DNA from 2 places in the Pantoea sp. At-9b genome. Region 1 is predicted to be linked to the other one. Evidence: predicted binding sites of a transcription regulator. Region 1 holds the regulator's gene; the other holds the start of a gene.

The links. Region 1 encodes Fur, which represses iron uptake genes when iron is present. Its sites were predicted from a motif close to ATAATAATGAGAACNACTATCAA; they were not measured.
Region 2: the regulator Fur is predicted to act here: its motif matches at 2,009-2,031, upstream of PAT9B_RS07905 (TonB-dependent siderophore receptor).

The regions. Positions count from the first base shown of each region.
Region 1 covers NC_014837.1:1,229,832-1,244,787, reverse strand. Annotated here, with positions in the region: gene pxpC (5-oxoprolinase subunit PxpC) at 1-575, opposite strand, end outside; gene pxpB (5-oxoprolinase subunit PxpB) at 569-1,225, opposite strand; gene PAT9B_RS05605 (type 2 GTP cyclohydrolase I) at 1,389-2,132, opposite strand; gene phrB (deoxyribodipyrimidine photo-lyase) at 2,150-3,577, opposite strand; gene PAT9B_RS05595 (2-thiouracil desulfurase family protein) at 3,591-4,547, opposite strand; gene PAT9B_RS05590 (DUF2517 family protein) at 4,699-4,899, opposite strand; gene kdpE (two-component system response regulator KdpE) at 5,140-5,814, shown strand; gene pgm (phosphoglucomutase (alpha-D-glucose-1,6-bisphosphate-dependent)) at 5,970-7,610, opposite strand; gene seqA (replication initiation negative regulator SeqA) at 7,636-8,178, opposite strand; gene ybfF (esterase) at 8,426-9,190, shown strand; gene ybfE (LexA regulated protein) at 9,360-9,635, shown strand; gene fldA (flavodoxin FldA) at 9,762-10,292, shown strand; gene fur (ferric iron uptake transcriptional regulator) at 10,649-11,095, shown strand; gene PAT9B_RS05550 (hypothetical protein) at 11,154-11,549, opposite strand; gene glnS (glutamine--tRNA ligase) at 11,785-13,452, opposite strand; gene nagE (N-acetylglucosamine-specific PTS transporter subunit IIBC) at 13,604-14,956, opposite strand, start outside.
Region 2 covers NC_014837.1:1,727,299-1,742,254, forward strand. Annotated here, with positions in the region: gene PAT9B_RS07905 (TonB-dependent siderophore receptor) at 1-1,948, opposite strand, end outside; gene treA (alpha,alpha-trehalase TreA) at 2,125-3,807, opposite strand; gene ghrA (glyoxylate/hydroxypyruvate reductase GhrA) at 4,015-4,953, shown strand; gene PAT9B_RS07920 (phosphatase) at 5,001-5,738, shown strand; gene PAT9B_RS07925 (molecular chaperone) at 5,766-6,326, shown strand; gene PAT9B_RS07930 (CoA transferase) at 6,328-7,692, opposite strand; gene PAT9B_RS07935 (DMT family transporter) at 7,722-8,606, opposite strand; gene PAT9B_RS07940 (glutamine amidotransferase) at 8,789-9,514, shown strand; gene PAT9B_RS07945 (class I SAM-dependent methyltransferase) at 9,502-10,065, opposite strand; gene PAT9B_RS07950 (aldehyde dehydrogenase family protein) at 10,353-11,873, shown strand; gene PAT9B_RS07955 (ABC transporter substrate-binding protein) at 12,152-13,039, shown strand; gene PAT9B_RS07960 (FAD-dependent oxidoreductase) at 13,036-14,670, shown strand; gene PAT9B_RS07965 (SDR family NAD(P)-dependent oxidoreductase) at 14,658-14,956, shown strand, end outside.

The DNA.
Region 1 (14,956 bases):
CCTTCCTGCGCTTCGCGGGTAAATTCGTTGTATTCCGGACCCGGCAGCGCGCGGATACGATTGCCCCACAGCAACTGTCGCACCCCGGCTTTTTTACTGAAGTCACGGGTGGCCTTGCCAAGCGGCAGCAGATCGCCATCCTGCAACTTACGTCCTTGATAGCCACCGAATCCGGCCTTCAGATCGGTACTGGTGGAGTCCAGCATTTCTGGCACGGCAAAGCCGCCGTTGACCGCCAGGTAGCTGCGCATACCGTGCACCGGCATCGACAGACTGAGCACCTGGCCTTTTTTCACCGGCAGACGCCAGCCGGTCCAGACGGGTTTGCCGTCCAGATCGGCATTGCAGCCTGCACCGGTCAGGGCGAACCAGCCATCACGCTGGAATTGTGCTTTAAACTGCCCCAGCACAATCTCCAGAACAGCACTGCCTTCCGCGTTGCCCACCAGCATGTTGGCGGTGCGCATGGCCGGTTGATCGAGCGCGCCGCTGACGCTGATACCAAACTGCCGCCAGCCGTTGCGTCCCTGATCCTGCAACGAAGTCATCAAGCCAGCGCGAAGAATTTTTAGCATACGCCCTCCTTTTGCGGCACAAAGCGCACACTGTCGCCGGGACGCAACAACGTTGGCGGTTGTTGTTGGGGATCAAACAGGTTGATGGCGGTTTGCCCCAGCAATTGCCAACCGCCCGGGGTTGCCAGCGGGTAGACGCCGGTTTGGCTGCCGCCAATACCGACCGAACCGGCAGGCACAATCACGCGCGGTTCGGCGCGACGCGGCGTATGTAAGCGGCTATCAAGGCCGCCCAGATAGGGGAATCCTGGCTGAAAGCCAATAAAATAAACCACATAGTCGGTGCTGCTGTGCAGCTCAACCACCTGGCGGGGCGTCATACCGGCATGTTCGGCGACCACCGTTAAATCCGGTCCGGCGTCACCGCCATACACCACCGGGATCTCGACCAGACGCGATTCCGGTCGCTGCGCTTCACTCTCTTCCCACCAGCGTTGCAGACTTTCGATGGCATCCAATGCATTGTGCTGCGGATCGCGCAGCAGCAGCGTCAGATTATTCATGCCGGGAATGACTTCCGACACTTTTTCGTTACCCTGTAGCCGCTGGCACAATCCCCAGATGCGTTGCTGGCTGGCTAAGGAAACCGGTGGCTCCAGCTCCAGCACCACCGCGCGTTCTCCCAGCAGATAACAACGTGCTCGTTGCAAAACCCACCTCCTGATTCACTTTCTCACTGGCAGCCAACCGTTAGTGCTGCCCGATAAACGCGTGTCGCTTATGCTTTAAAGGCAACCAGTTATGCGAAAGTGTCAGAGGTGTGTCAACCGATTTGCGCCCCCGGCCGCAGCTAAGGGCGTAATAGCTGAAAAATCAGGCAGGATTGTCGATATCAATGAAGGTGACGTCGAGGCCATAGCTCTGTGCCAGCCATTCCCCCAGCGCCTTGATGCCGCCACGTTCGGTCGCGTGATGACCTGCGGCAAAGAAATGCAGCCCCTGTTCGCGCGCACTGTGGATGGTTTGCTCCGACACTTCGCCGGTGATAAACGCGTCAACGCCAAACGCGGCCGCGCTATCAATAAAGCCCTGACCGCCGCCGCTACACCAGGCGATGCGTTTGATTTTCTCCGGCGCGTTATCACCGCAGTGCAGTGGCGTGCGTCCCAGCGCCTGGGCAATACGCTGTGCCAGCGCTTCTCCGCTCAACGGCTGCGTCAGCTCGCCCCAGGGGACCAGCGGCATGATTTCACCCTTTACCTCAATATCGAACAACCGCGCCAACTGCGCGTTATTGCCGAGATGTGGATGGGCATCGAGCGGCAGATGCCAACCATACAGGTTGATATCATTGGCCAGCAGCGTGCGCAGACGCTGGCGTTTCATCCCTTTAATCACCGGGGCTTCGCTTTTCCAGAAGTAGCCGTGATGCACCATCACCGCATCGGCATTGCGTTTCACCGCTTCGTCCAGCAAGGCCTGACAGGCGGTGACACCGGTGATAATGGTGTTAACCTCCGAACGGCCTTCGACCTGTAACCCATTGGGCGCATAGTCACTGAAAGTGCTGCTGTTCAGCTGCTGGTTAACGATGTGCTCTAATTCAACATGATTCATAATGGCTCCCTGAGCCGTCAAGCCGCGCTGCGCGCGCGCTCAAAGGCGTCCAGTGTCTTTTTACGTGCGTCCTTATGTTCCACGATCGGCGCAGGATAAGCGAGTGTCATGTTATTTTTCTGCGCCCAGACATGGGGTTGATGGATATGCGCATCCGGCACCACCGCCAGCTCGGGCAACCACTGGCGAATAAACGCCCCCTGCGGGTCAAAGCGTTCGCCCTGGGTGGTCGGGTTAAAGATGCGAAAATAGGGTGCCGCATCGGTACCGGTAGAGGCCGCCCACTGCCATCCCCCGTTATTGGCCGCGAGGTCACCATCCATCAGCTGCTGCATGAAATAGCGTTCCCCGTCATGCCAGTCGATCAGCAAATCTTTCACCAGAAAACAGGCGACAATCATGCGTAAACGATTATGCATCCAGCCCAACGCATTCAGTTGACGCATCGCCGCGTCCACAATCGGATAGCCGGTTTTGCCCTGCTGCCAGGCAGTGAGATGCCGTTGATTCTTCTGCCAACGCACATGGCGCGTCCAGCCGACAAACGGCTGATGCTTGCACAAGGCGGGAAACGCCACCATCAGATGACGATAGAACTCACGCCAGATCAATTCGTTCAGCCAGACAAATGCCAGGCCGCCATCCAGTGCATCCGGGTGCTGTTTGAGGATGCGATGCAGGCACTGACGTGGCGACAATACGCCGGTCGCCAGGTACACCGACAACCGGCTGGTGCCATCCACGGCGGGTTTATCGCGTTCAGCGGCATAATCCACCACGGATTGCTGCGCGAAATGGCGCAGCTGTTGCAATGCGGCCTCTTCGCCGGCGGGAAACAGCGTGACGTCGAAATCCTCCATCGGATAGTCAAAAGGCGGGATTTTTTTCTCGACGTTAATCGGCGCACCCTGGCGGGCACGCGGGGCCATATGGCACTCAGGCAGTCCCTGATGCAGACGACGGACAAAGGCCTTACTGAACGGCGTAAACACCTTGAACATGGTGTGGTTGCCCGTTTGCACACTACCCGGCGCTAACAGCAGGCTGTCATCAAAGCCCTGGCAAATCACCCCCTGATCATCAAGGCGCTTTTCTGCCGCGGCATCGCGCTGACGTTCATTGATTTCGTATTGGTAGTTGTAAAACAGCTGATCCACCTGCTGCTGCTGGCAAAAATCCGCCAGCACCTCCAGTGACGCGGCGAAGTCGTCGCACTGCTGGTAATGCAGCGGAATGCCCCGCTCCGCCAGCGCGGCCTGCAACAGACACAGGCTCTGATAAATAAACGCGGCCTGTTTGGGTGCCATATGATGTTGCTGCCACTGGCCGGGCGTGGCGATAAACAGCGCCAGCACGCGCGCACCAGGGTCGCGACAGGCGGCATGCAATGCGCTGTTGTCATTGATACGTAAATCATTGCGCAGCCAGACGAGATGGGTGGTCATAACACTCCTGAGATTATTGGCCATAGCGCAGACGCAGCGCTTCCGGGTAAGGGTCAAAATAGCGTTGCTGAGCCAGCCACGGGTGCGGGAATTCCGCCATGTAGTGTTTCAGCATGGTGATCGGTGCCAGTAGCGGCTGCACCCCACGACGGTAACGGTCAATCAGCAAAGCCAGCTCCTGACGTTGTGCCGAGGTCAGCTGACGGCGGAAATAGCCCTGCACATGCATCAGCACATTGGTATGGTTGCGTCGGGTTGATGGATGCGCCAGCAGCCGCATCAGCCGGTTGCGGTATTCAAAGGCGTAATCCTCCAGCGACGCCCACGTCTCCATCTTCGCCACGAAACGTCCCAGCTCGCGGTATTCATCCTGAGAATGAGACAACAGCAGCAATTTGAAGCGGCTGTGGAATGCCACCAGTTGATGACGCGTCAGGCCATTGCGCCACATCTGATTGAACTCATGCAGAGCGTAAACGCGCCCGATAAAGTTCTCGCGGATTTCCGCATCGTGCAGACGGCCATCCTCCTCCAGCGGCAACCACGGCAGCTCGCGCTGGAGAAATTCGGTGAAAATGCCGGTTCCGGCTTTACGGTTATTGTTGGTGTCCGGGTCATACACCCGTACCCGCTCAAGACCGCAACTGGGGGATTTAGCACACAGGATGTAGCCACACAGATGGTGCAACGATTGCACCCGCTGCGCCGACCACTGCGCCATCTGGTCAGTGACCTCATCGCCGCCCGTTTTACTGAAGCAAAGATGCACCCGCGCATCGTCCTCTTTCACCAGACGCAGTGCCGGGCGCGGCGTCGGCAGACCAATCGCCATCTCCGGGCACACCGCGTCAAACTGCACAAAGGGGGAGAGTTCGTCTGTCGCAAAGGCAAAACGCTTATGGCCGCCATCAAAGCGGACGTTATCCCCGAGCAGGCAGGCACTGATACCGACAGGAATTTTTTCGCGCATACTTGTACAACCTCCGAAATCTTGTAGAGGTTTTAAGTGTAGCTGAAATGCACGTCAAACACAGCGTCAAGGATGATGTGCCGTGAGAAAATGGCATAAAAAAACCCGGTGCTTCAGAGAAGGCACCGGGTGGAGCAGCAGCGATACAGCGTTACCAGAAAATGCCGCTTGCTGCTTCAGATTGCGCCAGCCAGACTGGCTTCGCGCTGGTTTTGCACCACATACGATGCAGGTAGCTGTAGAAGCGTGCGCGATCGGCACGGAACAGCATCACAGGGAGCGCCAGCACCCCCAGTAACACCACCAGCGCACGGCGCAGCACAACTTTGTAGAACGGGTATGCCTGATACATGGTTGCCTCCTGGTGAGTCTTAGAAAATGTGATCTGACACGAATATTACGCCTGGTTGTGTAATTTTACTACTCATCCGACCACTTTTTTGATCTTTTTTTGTCCATTTCAACGTCAACCTGGAATTAAGTTACATAAATGTAAACGCATGGTTCCTGCTGGGTAACAAACTTCCACACGGACGTCGGCGCAATTTATTGCTACAGTGGGCTGTTATCCATTTTTGCCGCAGGAGTTCGTGTGACCACCATCTTGATCGTTGAAGATGAAAAGGAGATCCGCCGTTTCGTGCGCTTGGCGCTGGAGGGGGAAGGGTTAAAAATTGTGGAAGCGGAGCAGTTGCAGCGCGGGCTGATTGAAGCCGCTACGCGCAAACCCGATTTGGTGATCCTCGACCTCGGTTTACCCGACGGCGATGGCAATGATTTTATCCGCGAAGTACGCCAGTGGAGCAGCATGCCGGTGATTGTGTTATCTGCCCGCACTGATGAACAGGATAAAATCGCGGCGCTGGATGCCGGTGCGGATGACTATCTCACCAAACCCTTTGGCATTGGTGAACTGCTGGCACGGGTGCGTGTGGCATTGCGCCGTCATCAGGGCAGCCAGCCTGACCCGGTGTTGAGTTTTGGTGAGGTTACCGTTGATCTGGCGGCACGACGGGTATTGCGCAGCGGTGAAGAGGTGCATCTGACCCCGACCGAATTCCGCCTGCTCAGCCTGTTGCTGAACAATGCCGGTAAGGTGCTGACACAACGCCAGTTGCTGAACCAGGTGTGGGGACCGAATGCGGTGGAACACAGTCACTATCTGCGCATTTATATGGGACATTTGCGCCAGAAACTGGAAGCCAATCCCACTCAGCCCAACCATTTGCTGACCGAAACCGGTATTGGCTATCGCTTTATGCCGTAGCGGCGCGATTTATCGCGCAGGTTTATCACCACAAAGGTCAAAAGAGCGCAATAAATCGCGCCGCTACAGGCCTGTCTGAACTGGGCGGCATGATGCCATGTATCGCGCTGCCATAAAAAAAGGCGCATTACGCGCCTTTTTCCCTTTCGCTTCGCTTAGGCGTTTTTCAACACTTCGCTCACGATCTCTACCGCTTCTTTCTCAATCAGCTGGCGATGCTCTGCGCCGAGGAAGCTTTCACAGTAGATTTTGTAGGCATCTTCGGTGCCGGACGGGCGCGCGGCAAACCAGCCGTTCTCCGTCATCACCTTCAGACCCCCAATCGAAGCACCGTTACCCGGTGCCGCCGTCAGACGTGCAGTGATCGGGTCACCCGCCAGCGTGTCAGCGCTCACCATCTCTGGTGACAGCTTCGACAGGGCCGCTTTCTGTGCCGAGGTCGCCGCAGCCTGCAAACGGTTGTAGCTTGGTGCGCCAAAGCGCGCGGCCAGCTCATCATAATGCTGCTGCGGGTTTTTACCGGTGACGGCGGTGATTTCTGCCGCCAGCAGGCACAGGATGATGCCGTCTTTATCGGTGGACCAGGCCGTACCGTCGAAACGCAGGAACGATGCTCCGGCGCTCTCTTCACCACCAAAGCCAAAGCTGCCGTCAAACAGGCCATCTACGAACCATTTGAAGCCCACCGGCACTTCCACCAGCTTACGGCCAATGTCGTTTACCACGCGGTCAATCATCGCGCTGGACACCAGGGTTTTACCCACGGCGACATCTTTGCCCCACTGCGGACGATGCTGGAACAGGTAGTTGATCGCAACCGCCAGGTAGTGGTTCGGGTTCATCAGACCCGCCGGTGTTACGATGCCGTGGCGGTCGTAATCCGGATCGTTACCGAAGGCCAGATCGAATTTGTCACGGTAAGCCAGCAGGCCCGCCATGGCACATTCTGACGAGCAGTCCATACGCACCACGCCATCTTTATCCAGATGCATGAAACGGAAGGTCTGATCGATCGCATCGTTCACAATGGTGATATCGAGCTGGTAGTGCTCAGCGATACGCTGCCAATAGGCCATCCCGGAGCCACCCAGTGGATCGACACCCATTTTCAGGCCTGCTTTCTTAATCGCCGGGAAGTCGATGACCTGCGCCAGCCCCTCAACATAAGGTTGAATCAGATCCTGCTCAACGATATGGCCGCTGGCCCACGCCTGATCCAGTGGCAGACGTTTCACGTCTTTCAGACCCGCTTTCATCAGCTGGTTAGCACGATCTTCCACCACTTTGGTGACGTTAGTATCGGCCGGGCCACCATTCGGCGGGTTGTACTTGATGCCACCATCTTCCGGCGGGTTGTGCGACGGCGTGATGACGATACCATCAGCCAGTGCCCCACCGCGTTTGTTGTGCTCAAGGATCGCGTTGGAGATCGCCGGCGTCGGCGTATAGCCGTTGTCCTGCTGCACAATCACATCGACGCCGTTCGCCGCCAGCACTTCCAGTACCGACAGAATCGCCGGTTCAGACAGCGCATGGGTGTCTTTCCCGACATAGCACGGGCCGGTGATACCGTTCTTCTTACGATCTTCAGCAATCGCCTGCGCGATCGCCAAAATATGCATTTCGTTGAAGCTGTGACGTCCTGCGCTACCACGGTGACCGGAAGTACCAAATTTCACCGCATGTTCAGGGTTGTCCACGTCCGGCTTCAGGACATAGTACTGAGAGGTTAATTGTGCAACGTTAATCAAATCGCTCTGCTGGGCGGGCTGCCCGGCACGGGGGTGATTGGCCATTGGCGCTTCTCCCTGACGCTTCGGTTTAAATTGTGCCGCAAACTTTCTCTGTCAGTTCCTGTGGGAACTGCATGGCTAACATGATGTGTTCCACCATGCTGCATTTGCGACCGGTATTGGTATTGGTGATCACCCAGTACGGCGTGCCGGGCACATGCTTCGGCTTAGTATGGGTGCCATTTTGCAGCAGCGTATGCTCATCACCGGCAAAGTAGACGCGAGTGCGTCCTTGCAGTGATGCCGTGGCATCCGCAAAGGCTGCGGGATCAAGACGATAGAGCGTTGACAACACCAGCATAAAGCGGTTAACCGCCTTTTTCTGCTCCGCGTACTCATCGGAAAGTAACAGCTCACGCACCGCGCGCACGCGATCCTGTGGACGTGCCTGCGCCGCTACCGGCTGGGCTTCTTTTGCCGAAGCCTGAGCCACAGCAGGGGTTGCAGGGGCAGACTGACCGGCGGTGAACTTCAGCATGCGGCGCAAAATTTCGGAGGCGCTTTCACCAATGTGCTGGGTGTGGCTGGCAATATAACGGTAGAGTTCTTCGTCAACTTCAATCGTTTTCATCTTTTTCCGTACGATTCTGGCAAATGACAGAACCACGCATTTCTACAACGGCCTTAGCAAAATCCTGCCGTGCAAAATGTGAGCGGGCTCTAACATGAGGATTATAAAGTTAAATCCCAGGCAGCCGATAGCGCTGGCATCGTTTCAGGGCAAAAGTCGGAATATGCCCTAATGCCTGGCAGGCTGGCTCCTGGACAGGTGGATTCATGATAACCTAAGCGCAGCCCACAACCGTAAGAACTTTGCCATGATTTTGAATGCCCGTCTGCAAACTGAACAATCTGCCCCTGATGCTCCCCCAATTCTGTTAATTCATGGCCTGTTTGGCAGCCTGGATAACCTTGGTGTGCTGGCACGTGGCCTGCGTGATGCCCGCCCCACCTTGCAGGTGGATGTCCGCAATCACGGTCTCTCGGCGCGTAGCGACGTGATGAACTATGCGGCGATGGCCGAAGATATCGTCGCAACCCTCGACGCCCACGGCCTGGAACGCGTTGGCGTCATCGGTCATTCGATGGGCGGCAAAATTGCCATGACGCTAAGCGCCATGGCACCGGAACGCATTGAAAAGCTGGTGATGATTGATATCGCACCGGTGGATTACCAGACGCGTCGCCATGATGAGATTTTTGCCGCCATCCGTGCGGTGAGCGCAGCCGGGGTGACACGACGCAGTGAAGCCGCTGCGGTGATGCGCACCCTGCTTAGGGAAGAAGGTGTGATTCAGTTCATCCTGAAGTCGTTTCAGGATGGGGAATGGCGCTTCAACGTGCCGGTGCTGTGGGATAACTACGCCACCATTTCCGGCTGGCAAGAGGTCCCGGCCTGGCCGCATCCGGCATTGTTTATCCGCGGCAGCGAATCACCTTATCTGGACAATCAGTATCGCGACGCGCTGCTGCGGCAGTTCCCGCAGGCACATGCGCATGTCATCAGTGGCGCGGGCCACTGGGTTCATGCCGAAAAGCCTGAGGCGGTTTTACGCGCAGTTCGCCGTTTTTTTGTACTGTAAAAGCAAAAGCTTGCCGTAAACCGTTTAAGGTTGGCGTCGCAAGGAGTGCTGGAGTATGATGTCGCGCTAAAAATTTGCCCCGGATGATTTTTTCGCCGAGGCAGGGGCCGATAATGTATAAATTGCGCAGCGCCTTTCCGCCGTTCGCGCCCACTCAGTTTTACAAAAAATGGCAAAAGAACAAACTGACCGTACCACGCTCGATCTCTTCGCGGATGAGCGACGTCCTGGTCGCCCTAAAACCAGTCCGCTTACGCGTGACGAACAGTTGCGCATTAACAAGCGTAACCAGCTAAAACGTGACAAAGTGCGTGGTCTGCGTCGCGTGGAGCTGAAAATGAGTAGTGAGGCGGTTGACGCGCTCAATACACTGGCAGAGCAGCAAAACATCAGCCGTAGCGAATTGATTGAACAAATGCTGCTGGCGCAACTCAAACTGTCGTAACTCGCGCAGACCGCACGCAGGAACAAAAGTCACGGCTTTACAAGTTCCGCCACTTTGCCCGGTCTGCTATCATTCGCTTAACTGTGCATTCAACTCCTAATCAGGATTTAAGAGGTTACTTAACTCATGGCAATCGTAGGCATTTTCTTCGGCAGCGATACCGGCAATACTGAAAACATTGCAAAAATGATCCAGAAACAACTGGGTAAAGATGTGGCCGAAGTGCATGACATTGCCAAGAGCACCAAAGAAGATCTCGAAGCATTCGATATCCTGCTGCTGGGCATTCCGACCTGGTACTACGGCGAAGCGCAATGTGACTGGGATGATTTCTTCCCGACGCTGGAAGAGATTGATTTCAATGGAAAACTGGTTGCATTGTTTGGCTGTGGTGACCAGGAAGACTATGCTGAATACTTCTGTGATGCGATGGGCACCATCCGCGATATCATCGAGCCTAACGGTGCGGTGATTGTTGGCCACTGGCCGACTGAAGGTTACCATTTCGAAGCGTCTAAAGGCCTGGCAGATGACAAACACTTCCTGGGTCTGGCTATCGACGAAGATCGTCAGCCTGAACTGACCAACGAACGTGTTGATAAGTGGGTGAAACAGATTTTCGATGAGCTGCAATTGAAAGAGATCATCGAAGCCTGATCCCCTGCCCTCCTCAATGTGGGCGCTGGCTCACATTGAGTTAAAGGAATTTCCTATAAAAATAATAGCTACTGTTTTTTAACTTTTTCCCGCAATTCTGTAGAATACCCATAACGGTCATCCGCTTATTCCTCTGGCATCAGAATGAGGCTGAGTGAAATGGAAACAAAGACCTGCATGATCCCCGCCGGCGTTAGAGACACTTTTCCTTACAGCCACTGGTGATTTTCAGGATATTCCCTTGGTTTTCATTTCACTGCTTGAGTTCTATAATGAGACGCAAATGAGAATGCGCGTGATCGACATTCAAGGCCCTGCGCCGCAAGTGACTAGCTAAGTAACAGGACAATATCCGCATGACTGACAACAACTCCGCATTGAAGAAGGCTGGCCTGAAAGTCACGCTCCCCAGACTGAAAATTCTGGAAGTGCTTCAGGAACCCGAATGCCATCACGTCAGCGCGGAAGATTTGTACAAACGCCTGATCGACATGGGCGAAGAGATTGGTCTGGCAACGGTTTATCGCGTTCTTAACCAGTTTGATGACGCGGGAATCGTCACCCGCCATAACTTCGAGGGTGGTAAATCCGTCTTTGAACTGACGCAGCAGCATCATCATGACCATCTGATCTGCCTGGATTGTGGCAAAGTGATTGAATTCAGTGATGAATCCATTGAAACCCGTCAGCGTGAAATCGCCACACGTCATGGTATCAAACTGACCAACCACAGCCTGTATTTATACGGCCACTGTGCGTTGGGAGACTGCCGCGAAGACGAGACGCTCCACGACAAGCAATAAAATGTGCTATGCAGTATGAAAAAACCGGTGCCTGAGCACCGGTTTTTTTATGGCTGAATCACAGCACCAGCGTTTCTTGTAAATAACGCCAGCGCGGAATTGAGGTACTGCAATCCAATACCGCCAGCGAGATGCGGCTCTGGTTGGTGCCGTTCATCATTTGCAATTCACGATACTGAATCGTCACTTCCTTGCTTTGCTGCGAAATGATGGCATGTTCGCTGGTGGCAATACGCATCCCCTCACGCTGACCACGCAACTGGCGGAACAACACTTCCAGCGCATTGACGTCCAACTGCTTGCCCTGCGGCGTCACCATTTTGAAATCCGGGTGGAAGTGTGACAGAAACAATTCAATGCTGTCATCGGTGCTATCTGACTGATTAAAAATACGTTCGATAAGTTGATGTAATACCACCACGCTGTGTTTGGCTTCCTGAGCGAGACTTGTCATTTTTTTTCCTTTATAACCCGCGGAGCAACGTCTGAGAGCGCATAGCCTACCTGAAAAAAAGTTTTTAACACTCGCAAATGGATTAATTCTGTTAAAGTCAGATTAGTTGCAAATCCCGGTAACAAGCACGTTTCACAACTCGCAGCATAAAAGATGGCTAACCCTGAATTACGGCCAATAAAAAAGGGCGATCTCTCGCCCTTTTATCAGGATATGGGGAAAACGACAAAAAGGATTAATCGCCGATTTTCGCCCAGGTATCACGCAAGCCGACAGTACGGTTAAATACCAGCTTAGAGGGCTGCGAATACACGCTATCCGCGCAAAAATAACCTTCACGCTCAAACTGGTAAGGCGCCAGCGCTGCGGCATCGCGCAAGCCTGGCTCAACAAAACCTTGTTTGATGTCCAGCGAATTCGGGTTGATGGTGGTGAGGAAATCCTCCGCCGCACCCGGGTTCGGTACACTGAACAGGCGATCGTACAGACGGAATTCCGCAGGCAGCGCATGGATCGCCGAAACCCAGTGGATCACGCCTTTCACTTTACGGCCATCAGCCGGATCTTTGCTCAGGGTATCAACGTCGCAGGTACAGTAGATGCAGGTGATATTGCCTTCATCATCTTTCGCCACGCGCTCAGCACGGATCACGTAAGCATTACGCAGACGGACTTCTTTGCCCAGCACCAGACGTTTGTATTGCTTGTTGGCTTCTTCACGGAAATCCGCGCGATCGATCCACACCTCACGGCTGAACGGCACTTCACGCGTCCCCATCTCCGGTTTGTTCGGATGGTTCGGCATGGTGATGATCTCTTCATGACCCGCAGGCAGGTTTTCAATCACCACTTTCAACGGATCCAGCACCGCCATCGCGCGCGGCGCATTCTCATTGAGATCGTCACGGATACATGACTCCAGCGAGGCCATCTCAACGATGTTGTCCTGTTTGGTGACACCGATACGCAGGCAGAACTCGCGAATTGACGCGGCGCTGTAACCACGACGACGCAGACCGGACACGGTCAACATACGCGGGTCATCCCAGCCTTCTACCACCTTCTCACTCACCAGCTGTGTCAGTTTACGCTTCGACATTACCGCGTATTCCAGATTCAGACGTGAGAATTCGTACTGACGTGGATGCACCGGAATGCTGATGTTGTCCAGCACCCAGTCATACAGACGACGGTTATCCTGGAACTCCAGCGTACACAGCGAATGGGTAATGCCTTCCAGCGCATCGGAGATGCAGTGGGTAAAATCGTACATCGGATAGATGCACCATTTGTTGCCCGTCTGATGGTGTTCAGCAAACTTAATGCGATACAACACCGGATCGCGCATCACGATAAAGTTTGACGCCATATCGATTTTGGCACGCAGGCAGGCTTTACCTTCTTCAAAACCACCGGCACGCATTTTTTCAAACAGCGCGAGGTTCTCTTCTGGCGTGCGATCGCGGAACGGACTATTTTTACCCGGCGCAGTCAGCGTGCCACGGTATTCGCGGATCTCTTCAGCCGATAACTCATCAACATAGGCCAGGCCTTTGTTGATCAGATCAACCGCGTAGCTGTACAGCTGGTCGAAATAGTCTGAGGAGTAACAAACGTCTCCGCTCCATTCAAAGCCCAGCCATTGCACGTCGCGCTTGATGGACTCGACGAACTCCATATCTTCTTTCACCGGGTTGGTGTCGTCGAAGCGCAGATTGCACTGCCCCTGGTAATCTTGTGCGATACCAAAGTTCAGACAGATCGATTTCGCATGGCCAATATGCAGGTAACCATTGGGCTCAGGCGGGAAACGGGTATGCACGCTGTTGTGCTTACCGCTCGCCAAATCTTCGTCGATAATCTGACGAATAAAGTTCGTTGGGCGGGCTTCAGCCTCACTCATCTCAAAATCCTCAAATACAATACGGGTGATTTGTCCTGGAAAGTAACGGAGTATGATCCACAAAGCGTAGGAGGGAAACAACCGTTTGTTGGTCGTTTTAAAACAAAAAAGGCAGGAATCGCTTCCTGCCTTTGGGGTTTAGCACAAGGACTTAGCCTTTCACCTCATACAGACGGGTTTCACCGGCGACCACTGACCCGCTGGCCAGCAGGTTGAGGCCGGCAAAATCATCGCTGTTGCTGACCACGACCGGGCTAATCATTGAACGGGCATGGGCGTTGAGGAAGTCCAGATCCATCTCCAACACTGGCTGACCGGCAACTACTGTCGCGCCCTCTTCCACCAGACGCGAGAAGCCTTTACCTTCCAGCGCCACGGTATCCAGACCCATGTGCACCACGATCTCAACACCGTTATCGCTTTCCAGACAGAAGGCGTGGTTGGTATTGAAGATTTTCACGATAGTACCGGCAATCGGTGCCACCACGGTTTTACCGGTGGGTTTGATCGCCAGGCCATCACCAACGGCTTTGCTGGCAAAAGCTTCATCCGGTACGGCATCCAGGGCCACCACTTCACCGCTGACCGGGGCCACCAGCGTGGCGATTACGCCTTTTTCGCTGTTCAACACCGCTTGCGGCTGTGGAGCAACAGGCTGTGGTGCGACAGGCGCGGCAGCCGTAGCCGCAACCGGACCTTTGGTCAGGACGGCTTTCATGGCTGAAGCGATGCTTTCGGCCTGGGTACCCACGATGATCTGCACGCTCTGCTTGTTGAGACGGATAATGCCGGATGCGCCAAGGCGTTTCGCCACGCTGTCATTCACCTGCGCGGCGTCTTTCACGTTCAGACGCAGACGGGTGATACAGGCATCGATATTGGTCAGGTTTTCTGAACCACCAATGGCACCGATGTAACGACGTGCCAGCGATTCCGTCTGGCTTTCGCCGCTGCCGCTGTGGTCAACGTTGACATCATAACCGTCGGTTTCATCATCCGCAGCCAGCTCGCGGCCCGGCGTCATCAGGTTGAATTTCTGAATAGTGAAACGGAACACCACGTAGTAGATGGCAAAGAACACCAGACCTTGTGGGATCAGCATCCACCAATGCACCGCCAGCGGGTTACGCGTTGACAGCACCATATCCACCAGACCGGCACTGAAACCAAAGCCCGCAATCCAGTGCATGCTCGCCGCGATAAAGACCGAAAGACCGGTCAGCAGGGCGTGGATGACATACAGCACCGGTGCCACGAACATGAAGGAGAATTCCAGCGGTTCAGTAATCCCGGTAAAGAACGCCGCAAAAGCCGCCGCCAGCATAATACCGCCCACTTTGGCGCGATTTTCCGGACGCGCGCAGTGGTAAATCGCCAGCGCCGCCCCCGGCAGACCGAACATCATGATCGGGAAGAAGCCCGCCTGATAGCGACCGGTGATACCGGGGATACCGCTGCCATTAGCGATGGACTGTGCACCACCGAGGAATTTCGGAATGTCGTT
Region 2 (14,956 bases), 500 kb from region 1:
CCAAATCGGCACGCACGGAGGCATCAAACAAGGTCACCGAAGGCAAACGCGTTGTGTTCTCGTTATCTGCCCACTGCTTGCCAATGTAACGCACGCCCGCTCCGGCGCTCAGACCATAGTCGAACTGATAATGCCCCCAGAACGATGCCATGCTGTTGGGGGTGACATACGGCGTATGGCCGTCGTTGCCATCGACAGAATCTTTAAAGCGCAGATGGTTCAGCGTATACCCGGCGATGGTGCTGAACCGCGGGGTGATTTGGTTACGTGCCTCCAGCTCGATCCCCTGTGAATGGACCTTGCCCGATGGCGTGTAGGTGCCGGAAATCACATCACGGTTGGCGACATCGTTCTGCGTCAGGTCGTACACCGCCATCGTGTACATATCGCGTGTGCCCACCGGCTGATATTTCACCCCGGCCTCGTATTGCTCTGAGGTCGTGGGTTTCAGCTGGTTGCCATCGGGATCGGTCAACGAGGCTGGGGTAATTGCCTGGCTCCAACTGACATAGGGCGAGAAGCCATTATCGAAGGCGTACAGCAGGGCGGCACGGCCACTGACGTGATCATCCTGGCGACGGCTGGTGCCATTCTCGGAGACGATGCGGTCGTAGCGGCCAGACAGATCAAGGTGCCAGCGGTCCAGTTGCAGCTCATCCTGTAAATACAAACCGGTCTGGTAGTAACGGCGCGTCTCTGCCGCCCAGTCGACGTCCGGCATGCTGCCGACTGTCGCGCCGGTCCACGGATTGAGGGAGCTGGCGTAGTCGCTGGCACTGAGAATATCGTTCTTATAACGATGATATTCGGCCCCCAGGGTGACGCGGTGTTGTACCGCACCGGTGGTGAAATCGGCCTGCAACTGGTTATCGGTCGCCCATGCGGACAGAGAGGAGCGTTCGCCTGAATAATAGCGCGTCAGCAGATCAGGGTTGGTCGCATCCCAGCCAATCTGGTAGACCTGATCAAGATCGACATTCGAGTGGCTATAGCTGCCGGTGGAGTGCACCGACCACACGTCATTGAAACGATGGGAAAAGTCATAGCTGTAGATCTGCTCATGACGCTTGAACTGGTCAAGCGCGCTATCGCCTTCATAGAAACTGTCGCTCAGCTTGCGGCCATTGTGGCTGTACAGCGTGCCTTCGGCGGGCACCGAACCGTGATAGCCGCCAGAGGGATCTTTTTGCAGATAGGCGCGCAGGATCAGGCTGGTATCGTCATTGGGTTGCCACATCAACTGTGGCGAAATGGCGTACTTCTCTTCACGGGTATGATCGTATTGGGTGTCGCTGTTGCGGGTAATGCCGGTGAGGCGAAATGCCCACTGGTCGTTAATCGCGTTGGTGTAATCAAAGGCGGCGCTGTTGGTGGCGTTGGTCCCGGTTGACAGGCGGAAATGCCCCTCTTCGGCGAATTGCGGCCGTTTGCTTACCATATTCACCAGGCCACCGGGCACCGTCTGACCATACAACGCAGACGACGGGCCTTTGATGATATCAATACGATCAAGGAACCACGGGTCCACTTGCAGGATATTAAAGCTGCCGCCATCGCTCATTACGCGCAGGCCATCAAGGAAGGTGTTATCCACGTCACCGCCGTGGAAACCGCGCAGCGAGATGGTGTCGTAGCGGGTGGCTGCGCCGCCAAAGTTGGTAAACACCCCCGGCGTGTAATTTAACGCCTGGTTGAGATCGGTCGCGCCCTGATCTTCCATCTGCTGACGCGTCACCACCGAAATTGACTGGGGCGTGGTGATCAGCGGTTGGTCGGTTTTACTTGCGCCGCTACTGCGGGTCGCCAGATAGCCTTGCGTGGGGGAGGTGGCACTCTCTTGCGGTTGTGCGGTCACCACCAGCGTATCTTCAGCAATACTGATGCCGGGTAACGCCAGCGCCAGTGCGCACAGCACGCGGCAACGATTAAGGGTAAACAGGCAGGTCATCTTAGTTCCTTCGACGGAAAAGGGCAGCAGGTTGCCCAATTTTTGATAATAGAAATAGGTATAAGAGTGAGAATTATTATCTTTTCGACAAGAACGTTTCAAGATGTAAATAAATGACCAGCGGGTTATGAGGAAAATAAACGGCCGGATCGGATGACCCGGCCAGGAGAGAGGAATCAGGGTTGTGCTGCGGTCAGCGTTGGCATGTTCGGGATATCGTGCGCGCTGGCGCAGGTTTTCTCTTTCGGACAATATTTGTCGAGCAGCATCAGGGTCACGCCATTGGTCCAGCCGAAACCATCCTGCAACGGATATTCACCGCCGCCGCCACCGCCCAGTTTCGCGCCTTCCACCACGTATTTTTCAACCAGCTTGTGCTCCTTGTCGTAGGTCATCTGCACGTTTTGCAGGAAGCGCTGACCAATCTGCTGCGCCAACTGCGGCTGCTTGTAATGTTCCAGTCCGGTCACTGCGACCCACTGCAACGGTGCCCAGCCGTTGGGAGCATCCCACTGCTGGCCGTTATTAACGGTAGTGGTAACCAGACCGCCGGGTTTCAGCAGCTGTTTCTCCACCGCCGCCGCGGTACGCTCTGCCTGCTTATCGCTGGCGAGTTGCATGTATAGCGGGAACAAGGCTGCGGCCGTCAGCTGTGGCTGCACCTGCTTTTTCTGCCAGTTATAGTCGGCGTACCAGCCCTGCTGCGCATTCCACAGATAACGATTAATCGCCGCCTGGCGGGTTTCTGCTTTGGCAGCCCATTGCTGTGCCTGTTGGTCGTGATGGGCCAGCTTCTCGGCTTTGGCTAAGGTTTGCTCCAGATGGAACAGCAGGCTGTTCAGATCGACTGGGGCCAGCTGCGTGGTGCGGATGGTAGCCAGATTGTGCGCATCGCTAAACCAGCGAGAGCTGAAGTCCCAGCCAGAGGCCGCCCCGGCACGTAAATCGCGGTACACCTGCGCCTTGTCGCGTTGCGTCGCTTTCTTCGCGGTATTCACATCATCCAGCCAGGATTCGGTCCGTGGCACATCACGCTCGTCCCAGTAACGGTTGAGCAGCGTGCCGTCGCTCAGTTTAATCACCCGCTTGCTGGCCTGGCCGGCCGGGACTTTGTCACTGTCTGCCATCCAGTAGTCATACTCCTTCTGCAACTGCGGCAAATAGTGGGTGTAGACGCTGTCACCGTCGTGGGTCGCCAGCAAATCGATCATCAGGCTAAAAAACGGCGGCTGTGAGCGGCTCAGGTAGTAGCTGCGGTTGCCGTTGGGGATATGACCGTAACGATCAAGTTCCGAGGCGAAGTTATCCACCATATCCTGCACCCGATCCCAGTGGCCGCTCTCTGCCAGGCCGAGCATGGTGAAGTAGCTGTCCCAGTAATACACCTCGCGGAAACGGCCACCGGGCACCACATAGGGTTTCGGTAGCGGCAGCAGAGAGTCGTACTGGCTGGTCTGCGGGGTGGAGCGTGTCAGCACCGGCCACAGGCCATCAATATGCGCGCGCAGGCTCTGGCCCGCCGGTGGCACGTATTTATCCTGCTGTTTAGGCAGGGTGAAGTTGGCATCAACGAAATGTTTCAGGTCGAAGTTGCGCTGGCTTTTTTGCATCTGCCAGTCGGCAAGAATCGACGCAGGGTTATAGTTGGGCACCGCATCGGCGAAGGTTTTCTGGTCCGGATAAAATTTGGCTTGCTGTACGGCGTTAAATAGCGGTCCGAGACGGACATCCGGCGGCTGTGGCGGGTTGTTGAGCATGCGGCCGTTATCCTCGGCATGGGCCACGGCACTCCCCATCAGCAGGGCGGTGCTAAGCAACAGGCGCAGATGTCCTGGTGTAAATACGACATTTTTTATCATCGGTTTTTCTCCTTGTCCGAAAAGGTGGTGCGCTAACGCATTGACCACTCAAACAACTTTAGTCGCAATCGACCGGCCTGGCTGTTTATGGCACAGGAAATGTGAAGCACCCGGAATTAATCACGGAAGAAATTGCATTCTCGCTAAGGTTTTTACTTGCCCTGCGGCGCTATTTCCCTGAGGCTGAAAGAAAAAAAGGAGAGCAGTATGGAGATTATCTGGTATCACCCGTCGATGGACCCCGAGAGCTGGCTCAGTGGGTTACGTCAGCGCTTGCCGCAGGCGCAGGTACGTCGCTGGCAGCCTGGCGACCATGCACCGGCGGATTATGCGGTGGTCCGTTCACCACCGGTAGAAATGCTGCGTGGACGGGCGTTAAAAGCGGTGTTCGCGATGGGTGCAGGTGTGGACGAGATTTTGCAGCAGCTGCGCCAGCACCCGGAAATGCTGGCGGCAGAGGTACCGCTGTTCCGGCTGGAAGATACCGGTATGGCACGCCAGATGCAGGAGTACGCCACCTGGTGCGTACTGGGCTGGTTTCGCCGTTTCGCCGATTATCAGCGCCAGCAGCAGCAGGCGCACTGGCAGCAACTCAAACCGCACGCGCGCGAAAACTTCACCGTGGGTATTCTCGGTGCCGGTGTGTTGGGCAGTAGCGTAGCGCAGAGTCTGCGCCAGTGGGGCTTCCCGGTACGTTGTTGGAGTCGCTCAGCGAAAACTATCGACGGTGTGACGACCTTTCATGGCCGTGACCAGTTACCGGCGTTTCTCGACGGCACCCAGGTCTTGATTGACCTGCTGCCAACCACCCCTGAAACCACTAACCTGATCGATCGCCAGTTGCTCGGCGGCCTGCCGCAGGGGGCGTATTTCCTCAACATCGCGCGGGGTGCTCACGTGGTGGAAGACGATTTGCTGGCGGCACTCAACAGCGGCCAACTGGCAGCGGCGGCGCTGGATGTGTTTCAGACTGAGCCGTTACCGGCTAATCATCCGCTCTGGTCTCATCCGCATGTCACAATCACGCCACATAATGCGGCCATCACCTTACCGCATGAGGCGATGGATTATATTGCCGGTGCCATACTTGAGCTGGAGCAGGGAGAGCAGCCCACCGGACGGGTGGATCGTCAGCGCGGTTATTAATTTACGTTGCGGCCTGCACATGGCAGGCGGCTTGTCAGGAGAATCCGATGTATCCCGTTGATTTACATATGCACACCGTTGCCAGTACCCATGCCTACAGCACGCTGCATGACTATGTGGCGCAGGCCAAACAAAATGGTCTGAAGTTGTTTGCGATTACCGATCATGGCCCGGATATGGCTGATGCCCCACATTACTGGCACTTCGTGAACATGCGGATCTGGCCGCGCGTGATTGATGGTGTTGGCGTGCTGCGTGGTATTGAGGCCAATATCAAAAACCAGCAGGGGGAGATCGATTGCAGTGGCCCGATGCTGGATGCGCTGGATCTGATCGTCGCTGGTTTTCATGAGCCGGTGTATGCCCCGCGCGACAAAGCCCATCATACTGAAGCGATGATCGCTACCATGGCGAGTGGCCTGGTGCATATCATCAGCCATCCGGGCAACCCGAAATTCCCGGTGGATATCCGTGCGATTGCGGAAGCGGCTGCGCATTATGATGTGGCGCTGGAGATCAACAACTCGTCCTTTACGCACTCCCGTCCGGGCAGCGAACCTAATTGTCGCGCGATTGCGGAAGCGGTGCGCGATGCGGGTGGGCGTCTGGCGTTTGGTTCTGATTCTCATACCGCCTTCACGTTGGGCAACTTCGAACATTGTCTGCGCATCACCCGTGAGGTGGATTTTCCGGAAGATCGCGTGTTAAATGTCACGCCGCGCCGCCTGCTCGATTTCCTCGAACAGCGTACCGGCAAGCATATTGCCGAACTGGCGGACTTTTAAACTTTTTGCCTCAAGGAATTCTGTTGCATGAATGAGTTTTCCATTCTCTGCCGCGTCATCGGCTCGTTATTCAATCGTCAGCCGCAGGACCCGCTGCTGGTGCCACTGTTCACCCTGCTGCGTGAGGGTAAATTGCAGGCGCAGTGGCCGCTGGAGCAGGACGAGCTGCTGACCCGGTTGCAGCAGAACAGCGACCCGCAGGCGCTGGCCGCCGACTATAACGCGTTATTTGTCGGCAGCGATTGCAGTGTGCCGCCGTATGCGTCGCAGTGGCCGAATGGTGCCCCGGAAGCGGAGGTGCGCGCCTTTCTCAGCTCGCGTGGCATGCCGCTGAACGATGCGCCTGCCGATCATTTCGGCGTGCTGCTGCTGGCGGCATCCTGGCTGGAAGATCAGTCGGCGGAAGATGAGTCGGCAGCGCAAATCGCGCTGTTTGATGACTATCTGCTGCCGTGGTGTGGCACCTTCCTCGGCAAAGTCGAAGCGCATGCCAGCACGGCGTTTTACCGCACCCTGGCGATGCTAAGCCGTGAAGCTATTCAGGCGATGCGCGACGAACTGGCGGAAGAAGCAGACGACGCCGAGTAACTTACCAGCGTGCTGCGCTACTGCCGAGCGGCACGCCCGGTGTGGCGCACAGCTGGGCAGTGCCGGGCAGGTAAGACGCTGCTCGCAGCCGAGTACCTATCCCCCAGTGGGTGATCTCCAGCGCCGGTTGCACATCATCAGGATGAGGGGTGATGCCGCTTTGCGTGCCGCCAGGGGCATCACCGTGCTGCTGCAACAACAGGGCCGTGCGCGCCAGTGACAGACGCGCCTGCCACCCTGTACCCTGCAGGCAGCGTTGACGCAATCCTTCCAGCACCGCCGCCGCCAGCAGATAACCGGTGGCGTGATCCAGCGCCTGTACCGGCAAAGGTGTCGGTTTGGCACTCTTGCTCCACACCATTCCCTGATGCGCAATGCCGCACCCCATCTGCACCAGGCTGTCGAAGCCGCGTCGGTTGCGCCACGGTCCGCTCCAGCCCCAGGCATTCAGGCTGACATCCACCAGCCCCGGCGCGAGCTGCTGACGGGTGGCGGCATCCAGTCCCAGCTTCTCCAGCGCGTCGGCACGATAACCGTGGACCAGCACATCCGCCTGACTGAGCAGAGCACGGAGCTGTGCCAGCCCGGCAGCACTTTTCAGATCCAGCCGTGCACAGCGTTTGCCACTGGTGATCTCCTCTTCCAGCGTCGGCTCCTGCCAGTCAGGGGGATCGATGCGCAGTACCTCGGCACCGAGGCTGGCGAGAAAACGGGTGGCGACCGGACCGGCGATGATGCGTGTCAGATCCAGTACCCGAATGCCCCGCAACGGACGTGCGGCACTCAGCGGCCAGGTGGGGATGTTACCGGCAGCGGTGCTCTGTTGCGCGAACAGCGGCTCCTGGCTGACGGCGATCCCCTGCGGATGTTGCTGCCACTGCCCGACACTGCGCATCTGTGCCGCACAGCCTCCGGCATCGACCACGGCCTGTTCCAGCGCCGCTGCTGTCCAGTTGTGTACTTCTGCCGCCAGCGCGGCGCGATCGACATGCACGCCCAGCACCTGCTCCATCGCCCGACGATGATGGATGGCGTTGGTATGCAAGCGGACCCAGCCATCAGCGGTGGCGTAGTCACCGGCAAATGGGTCCCATAGCGCTGCGGGTGGGCGGTTAAGTGGCATAAAACTGTGCTGAAACCAGCGCGAGGCCAGGCGAACATTGACGCTCACCGGAGCCGGACGTCCCAGCAGATCGCTCAGCGCCTGGGTTGCCAGCCCAATGCTGGTGGCGGCCAGTTCGCTGACGGCATAGGCAGAATGGAACGTGTCGGGCTGGGAAAAGGCCAGGGGCGGCGGAACGTCATCCGCCCCGCGTAATCCTGACCACATTTGCTGCCAGAGTGCGGCCGCGAGGGAGTAATCCATATGAAGCCTCCGGGTCAAGCGCGCGGTTGTTAGCGACGGCGCAGGCGAGGGAAACGCGCATGCATCTGCAAATTGCGCAGGTTAATCACCGCAATCGCCGTGCCCAGTACCACCAGTGACGCGCCGAGAACTTTAAAACTGTTCATGCTATCGCCCAATACCACCACGCCCATCAGCACCGCCAGCACCGGCGTCAGCAGCGAGTAGGGCATGATCAGATTGACGTTGTACTTCTTCAACAGCGAGTACCACAGGGTATAAGCGATGATCGATGAGGCGAGGGCGCTGTAAAGAATCGCGAACCAACCGCGCCAACCGGCATGGCCCAGCGCGTAGAATTGTTGTGACTCCGTGAGCCAGGAGGCGGTTCCGACAATCGGCACTGCCAGAAACGAAATCCAGCCGGTCAGGGTCAGCGGCTTAATCGGCGGCGATTTTTTCACAATCATATTGCTCACCGCCCAACCAGTGGCACTACACAGCAGGATACACAGCACCCACCAGGCAGGAATGGTTGGGCTACCGGAAAGCACCACCACACCGCTCAGCGAAATCGCAATGCCCAGCAATTGCACCAGCCGCAGCTTCTCTTTCAACACCAACATCGCCAGCAGCATGGCAATCGGTGTGCCGAGTTGGACGACAATCGCGCCGGTTCCGGCATCGGTGTAGCGCATGCCGACAAACAGCAGCGAGAAGTGCATAAAACCAAAGGTGAAGGCCAGTACCAGCAGCCATGGCAGCTGCTCACGGGTGATGCGGCAAAAAGGGATCAGCATGATCGCTACGACCACAAAACGCATCCAGGTCAGAAACAGCGGCGGAAGCTCCAGCAATCCCCACTTTATCGCCACGTTGTTGAAGGCCCAGATGGCAACCACCAGCAGGACCAGAAAAAAATGCCGCACAGCCACAATGTCATCCTTCACGGAAATTCTGTTCTCACCGGCTAATCATGGCATGAAGCGATGGGGTTGGTGCAGCGCAGGCGAAAATATTTTCGATCGACGCTTAACCGCGAAAAATATACACATTGCAGGCAATTACTGTCAGACTGGTTTTCCGAAACGTGACCTTGCAGAGGACAGTCTTCGGAATGACACAGACCCGCGCTTTACCCCTTGCCCTGATTCAACTTGAAGTTCCGCCACCGGCAGTTGTGGCGCAAATTGGTGAACAACCCGTCTGGTTTATTGAGGCGCTGGCCCTTCAGCCCGCCGATTATGTGATTGTGCGTCCACATCTTGGTGATGAGCTGCCCGCGTTTGACCGCGTCAGTGGCGCGATCCTCAGTGGTTCCTGGGCGATGGTGACCGACCATGAAGAGTGGAGTGAGCGCACCGCCGCGTGGATTCGTGCGGCACTGGAAGCGGAACTGCCGTTACTTGGGGTCTGCTATGGACACCAACTGATGGCCTATGCGCTGGGTGGGAAAGTCGCGGATAACCCGCAGGGTTGGGAGCGGGGATTGAAAGCATTAACCCGCCACCCGCAGGCGGCACAGGACCCCTGGCTGGCGGCGCTACCCGACGATTTTCATGCCTGGCTGTCACACCGCCAGTCGGTGCTGACCCCGCCGGTGCAGGCGCGGGTGCTGGCCTCCTCCGAACAGGATGGCTGCCAGATCCTGCGTTACTCCGCTCAGGCGTTATCCGTGCAATTTCACCCCGAATTTACCCGTGACATCATGACCGCCTGTTTACCGGCAGGGGTGACAGATGAGGGGAGTGAGTTGACGGGAGAAGACTGGGCGCGTGAACTGCTGCACCGCTTCTGGCAGCAAACGCGGCCACAGCCGCGCGTGCAGGCTCAGGGCGCGTAATGTCGGGTGCAACGATACACCCAGGCGGGTGGCACGTTTTTTAGCACCCGCTGGCGTTGCCAGGTGAAATAACGGGACAGGCTGGGCTGCGTGAGCGAGGTGTACTGAAATTGGACGAACACGCCGCGCGGCCCCAGTGCATCATGCACCGCCTGTAAGATGGCTTCCCGGGTATCCGCAGGCAGCGACAGCAAAGGCAGGCCGGAAAAAATCGCATCATATTCGCCGGACAAATATTCCGCCGAACAGGCCCGTACCTGCATCCGATCATCATTCAGCGCGCGCAACGTCTTGACCAGTTCCGGGCTGATTTCAAACACATCCAGTTGGGCCTGTGGCGACATGCGTTGCAGAATCTGTCGTGTCAGCACCCCATCGCCCGCACCCAGTTCAGCAATACGCAGACTACGATCCCAGTTAACCGCATCGGTCATGGTCCGGCATAGCGCCGCGGAGGAAGGGGTGATACTGCCCATCTTGCGGGGGTTGCGAATGAACTGATGAACAAAACTTGCTTTGGCGCGCATTAACGTCAGGGCTGAAGCCAACATCTCTTTCTCCTGGTTAGTGTCCTGCCTCATATTGACCCTATTTATCGGACATGTTCCGTTTTTTACTGCATAACCGGCAAAAGTCAGAATTTTCCGGGCATAAAACGGGCGCAATAAATTGCGCCGCTACGGACCGGTGTCGCCCCGCTGATGCGTAGTGTCGCGATTTATCGCGCGATATCACAGTTTCCCACCCGCAAATCTGACAGCGTGCCATTGATCGATCAATGTTAATAACAGGTTTCGCAGTTGTTACAAACAACCTCTGTCCCGCAAGGAGAAACATCATGCGTTACGCCGCACCTGGAGAACAAGGTTCTCTGATCAAACTACAACAACGTTATGGCAACTTTATCAACGGTGAGTTTGTGGCACCGGTGAATGGTAACTACTTCGTCAACACCTCGCCGATTAATGCCTCACCAATTGGCGAGTTTCCGCGCTCCGACCGTGAGGACATCGATAACGCGGTCGCCGCCGCCCATGCCGCAGCAGATGCCTGGGGCAAAACCTCACCGCAGACGCGCTCGCTGGTTTTGTTGAAAATCGCCGATCGGCTGGAGGAAAACCTCGAATATCTGGCGGTTAATGAAACCTGGGATAACGGTAAACCGGTACGCGAGACCCTCGCCGCAGATATGCCGCTGGCGGTGGACCACTTCCGCTATTTTGCCGGTTGCGTCCGGGCACAGGAAGGAACGGCCTCGGAGATCGATGAGTTCACCGCCTCTTACCACTTCCATGAACCGCTGGGTGTGGTTGGGCAGATTATCCCGTGGAACTTCCCGTTGCTGATGGCGGCGTGGAAACTGGCTCCGGCGCTCGGGGCAGGCAACTGCGTGGTACTGAAACCGGCCGAGCAGACGCCGCTGTCGATCACCCTGTTCCTGGATTTGATCAAAGACCTGGTGCCACCGGGGGTGATCAATGTGGTGCATGGCTACGGCAAAGAAGCCGGTGAGGCTTTAGCTTCCCATCCGGGCATCGCCAAAATCGCCTTTACCGGTTCCACCGCGACCGGCGGCCACATTCTTGAGCTGGCGGCAAAAAGCCTGATCCCCTCCACGGTCGAACTGGGCGGTAAATCACCCAATATCTTCTTTGAAGATATTATGCAGGCCGAGGAGAGCTTTATTGAGAAAGCGGCGGAAGGGGTGGTGCTGGGCTTCCTCAATCAGGGTGAAGTCTGTACCTGCCCGTCACGCGCGCTGGTGCAGGAATCCATTTTTGAGCCGTTTATGGCGGCGGTGATGAAACGCATCAAAACCATCAAACGTGGCAATCCACTGGATACCGAAACCATGATCGGCGCGCAGGCGTCACAGCAGCAGTTCGACAAAATCCTCTCTTACCTGGAAATTGCCCAGCGCGAGGGGGCTGAGGTGTTGCACGGTGGTGGCATCGAGAGCGTCGGCGAGGAGTTTGCCAGCGGCTACTATATTCAGCCGACGCTGCTGAAAGGCAGCAACAGCATGCGGGTGTTCCAGGAAGAAATCTTTGGCCCGGTGGTCGGCATCCTGACCTTTAAAGATGAAGCGGAAGCCATCGCGTTGGCGAACGATTCGATTTATGGTCTCGGCGCAGGCGTCTGGACTCGCGACATCAACCGCGCTTACCGTATGGGCCGCGCGATTAAAGCCGGGCGTGTCTGGACCAACTGTTACCACCTCTATCCGGCGCATGCGGCGTTTGGCGGCTATAAAAAATCGGGTATTGGCCGCGAAACCCACAAAATGATGCTCGATCATTATCAGCAAACCAAAAATCTGCTGGTGAGCTACAGCACCCAACCGCTCGGTTTCTTCTGATCCACTTGGCAGCAGCGTGAGAGATCGCGCTGCTGCGCATTTTTGCACCACAAGCTCACTTTTTGCACTCCATTGGTGATTCTCTGCGCAATGCGCCAGGCCGCATCACTTGTGGTCTGTGGCGCGATCCCTTGTGCTTTCTGCTCTCATGATTAATTAATCAGTTATTTAAAAACTGGCATAGCGCTTGCAATTCTTCCTGCGCACCGTCTTCCTTTTTTGCTTTTTTAAATCATCAGGGTCTTCAGGCATCGCGCCTTTCTACTGGAGTTAAAAGCATGAGAATGAAAAGTCTGGTTGTTGCTGCATCGCTGTTGGTTTCTGCACTGACGCAATTTTCCTCGCAGGCCGCCGATGCGCCACTCAAAATGCATGCCGATCTGCATGCGCAGTTACCCGAAAAAATCCGCAGCAGCAAAACCCTCAATCTGGTCACCGATGCGCACTACCCACCGTGCGAATCTTTCGCGGAAGATAATAAAACCATGGTCGGGTTCGAACCGGACCTGTGGGATGCGATCGGTCAGGTACTGGGGGTCAACATCAAACCGGTATCGATCGATTTCGCCGGGCTGATCCCGGGAGTGAAAAGTGGCCGCTATGACGTGGCGATGGAGTGCATCTCCGACAGCGCCGAACGTGAAAAGCAGGTGTCATTTGTAAACTACGCCTACGCCACCAGCGAGGTGTACACGCTGGCAAGCGAGAAATCCATCACGAACGATCCGCTTACCCTGTGTGGTCTGAAAGTCGGGGTACAGACTGGCACCGACTTTGAAAAAGCCATCAGTGAGATCTACACGCCGAACTGCACCAAAAACGGCAAACCGGCGATTCAACAGGTGACACTGCCGTCGGCGGATGCGGTCCTGCTCGGCCTCTACTCTGGCCGGGTGGATTTTGTCCTGAACGATGCCGCCTCGGTGGATGACATCAAGCAAAAAGCCCCGCATCCGATTCGCACCGTGCAAATGCCGCTGATGCCGAAATATTACCTCGGCATTGTGGTGGCGAAAGAGAACACCCAACTGGCGCAGGTGCTGCTGAAGGCGCTCAACGTGCTGCACGAAACCGGCACCTACGACAAGATCATGGAGAAGTGGGATCTGGAGGCGATGAAATTGGATAAACCCGGCATCAACCTCACCAGCACACAGCCATTATGAGTGCGCGTCGCCAGTGTGATGTGCTGGTGATCGGTTCCGGTGGTGCGGCGCTCAGCGCCGCACTGCGCGCCGCAGTCGGCGGTTTGTCGGTGCTGGTGCTGGAGAAAAGCGCCTGGCTGGGTGGCACCACGGCGATGTCCGGTGGTGCTACCTGGGTACCGGCCAACCACCATGGCCGGGCTGCCGGGTTGGCCGATTCACCGCAAGAGGCACTTGATTATCTGCGTGCCAGTGCTCCCGACGGCTGGCAGGCGAGCGAAGATGCGCTCTGGCAGGCGATGGCGCAACAGGCACCGCAGATGCTGGCGTTTATTGAGCAGCACAGCGCGCTGCGTTTTACCCTGACGCCGGAGAGCGATCCGCTGTGGCCGCTGGCGGGGGCCAAACAGCAGGGGCGCATGCTGGCACCAACGCCCTTGCAACCACAACGCCCGTGGCGCTTACGTCCGACGCCCTTGCCGCGCCTGTTTTCCTATCACGAACTGTTGGCGAACGATCTCTGGCATCAACCGCTGCGGACATATCTGCGTGCTTTGCCGCGTCTGCTGCGGCGACAGTGGCGTGGCGAGCTGACCAAAGGAGCCGCGCTGGTGGCCGGTCTGCTTGATGGCTGCCACGCAGCGGGTTGCGAGTTTATCACGCAGGCGGACGTCCGGCAGTTGCTGATGCAGGGCAGCCATCAGGTCACGGGCGTGCGTTACCGGCATCAGGGTGAGGAACGGGAGGTTGCGGCACGTTGTGGCGTGGTGATCGCCAGCGGTGGTTTTGAATGGGACGCCCAACGTCGCCAGCAGCATTTTCCCGGTCCGTATGATTTTATCGCCAGCCCGCGCGACAACAGTGGTGATGGTCAGCGCATGGCCGAAGCCGTGGGCGCGCTACTGGCACATATGGATCAGGCCAATATCGGGGGCGGCATTCCCGCCGCGCCGGGGCAGCCGTGGAGCGGCTTGTCGATCTTCTTCCATTACGAACCCAACGCCATTCTGGTCGATCGCCACGGCCAGCGTTTTACCAATGAATTTGTCTTCAATCTCGGTGCTGCGCTCGACGCGCGCGATGCGCAGGGGTTGCCGCGCCATTTGCCGGTCTGGCTGATCAGCGATGCACGCCTGCTGCGTCGAGCACCGTTACTGCGCTATTACCACTGGCGGACTCCCGGCTGGCTGCGACAGGCCGCCACGCTGGCGCAACTGGAACAGCAGTTAGCACTGCCTGCCGGGTCGCTGGAAAGCAGCGTGGCGCGGTTTAACCACAGTTGTGAACGTGGCATGGATGAGGATTTCGCCCGTCATCTCAGCACGGCGCACGGTAAAGCCGACCGACGGTTGCAGGGCGGGCTGGTGGCGATCCGCCATGCCCCTTTTATCGCGATCCCGTTCAACCGCACCTTCCTGGCCACCAAAGGCGGACCACGTACCGATGCCAGCGGCAATGTTCTGCATCGCGATGGCCGGCCGCTGGCGGGTCTGTATTGCGCCGGGGCGGCGATGGCCAATCCGATTGGTAGCAACGCGGTCAGTGCCGGTACGACGCTCGGACCGAATCTGACCTGGGGCTATATCTGCGGCTCGTCACTGCTGGCACGCCATCAGGCATTCACTGAAGAGGCAAGATTATGCACAACGTAAAAACCGCGTTGATCACCGGCGGTTCACGTGGTGTCGGCCTGTGTATCGCCCACGAGCTGGCACGGCAGGGCTATGCCATCGCGCTGCTGGTGCGCAACGATGTCGACGCGGCGCAACACGCGGTGAGTCAACTGGCTGCGCAAGGAGCCAGCGCGGCGTTCTGGCGGGTCGATATCACCGATCGCCGTGCGGTGCAGTCGGTGCTCGACGCGATCGTTAACACCCTTGGGGCACCGGGTTTGCTGGTCAATAACGCCGGGGCCAGCGCGGCCGCACCGCTGCTGGA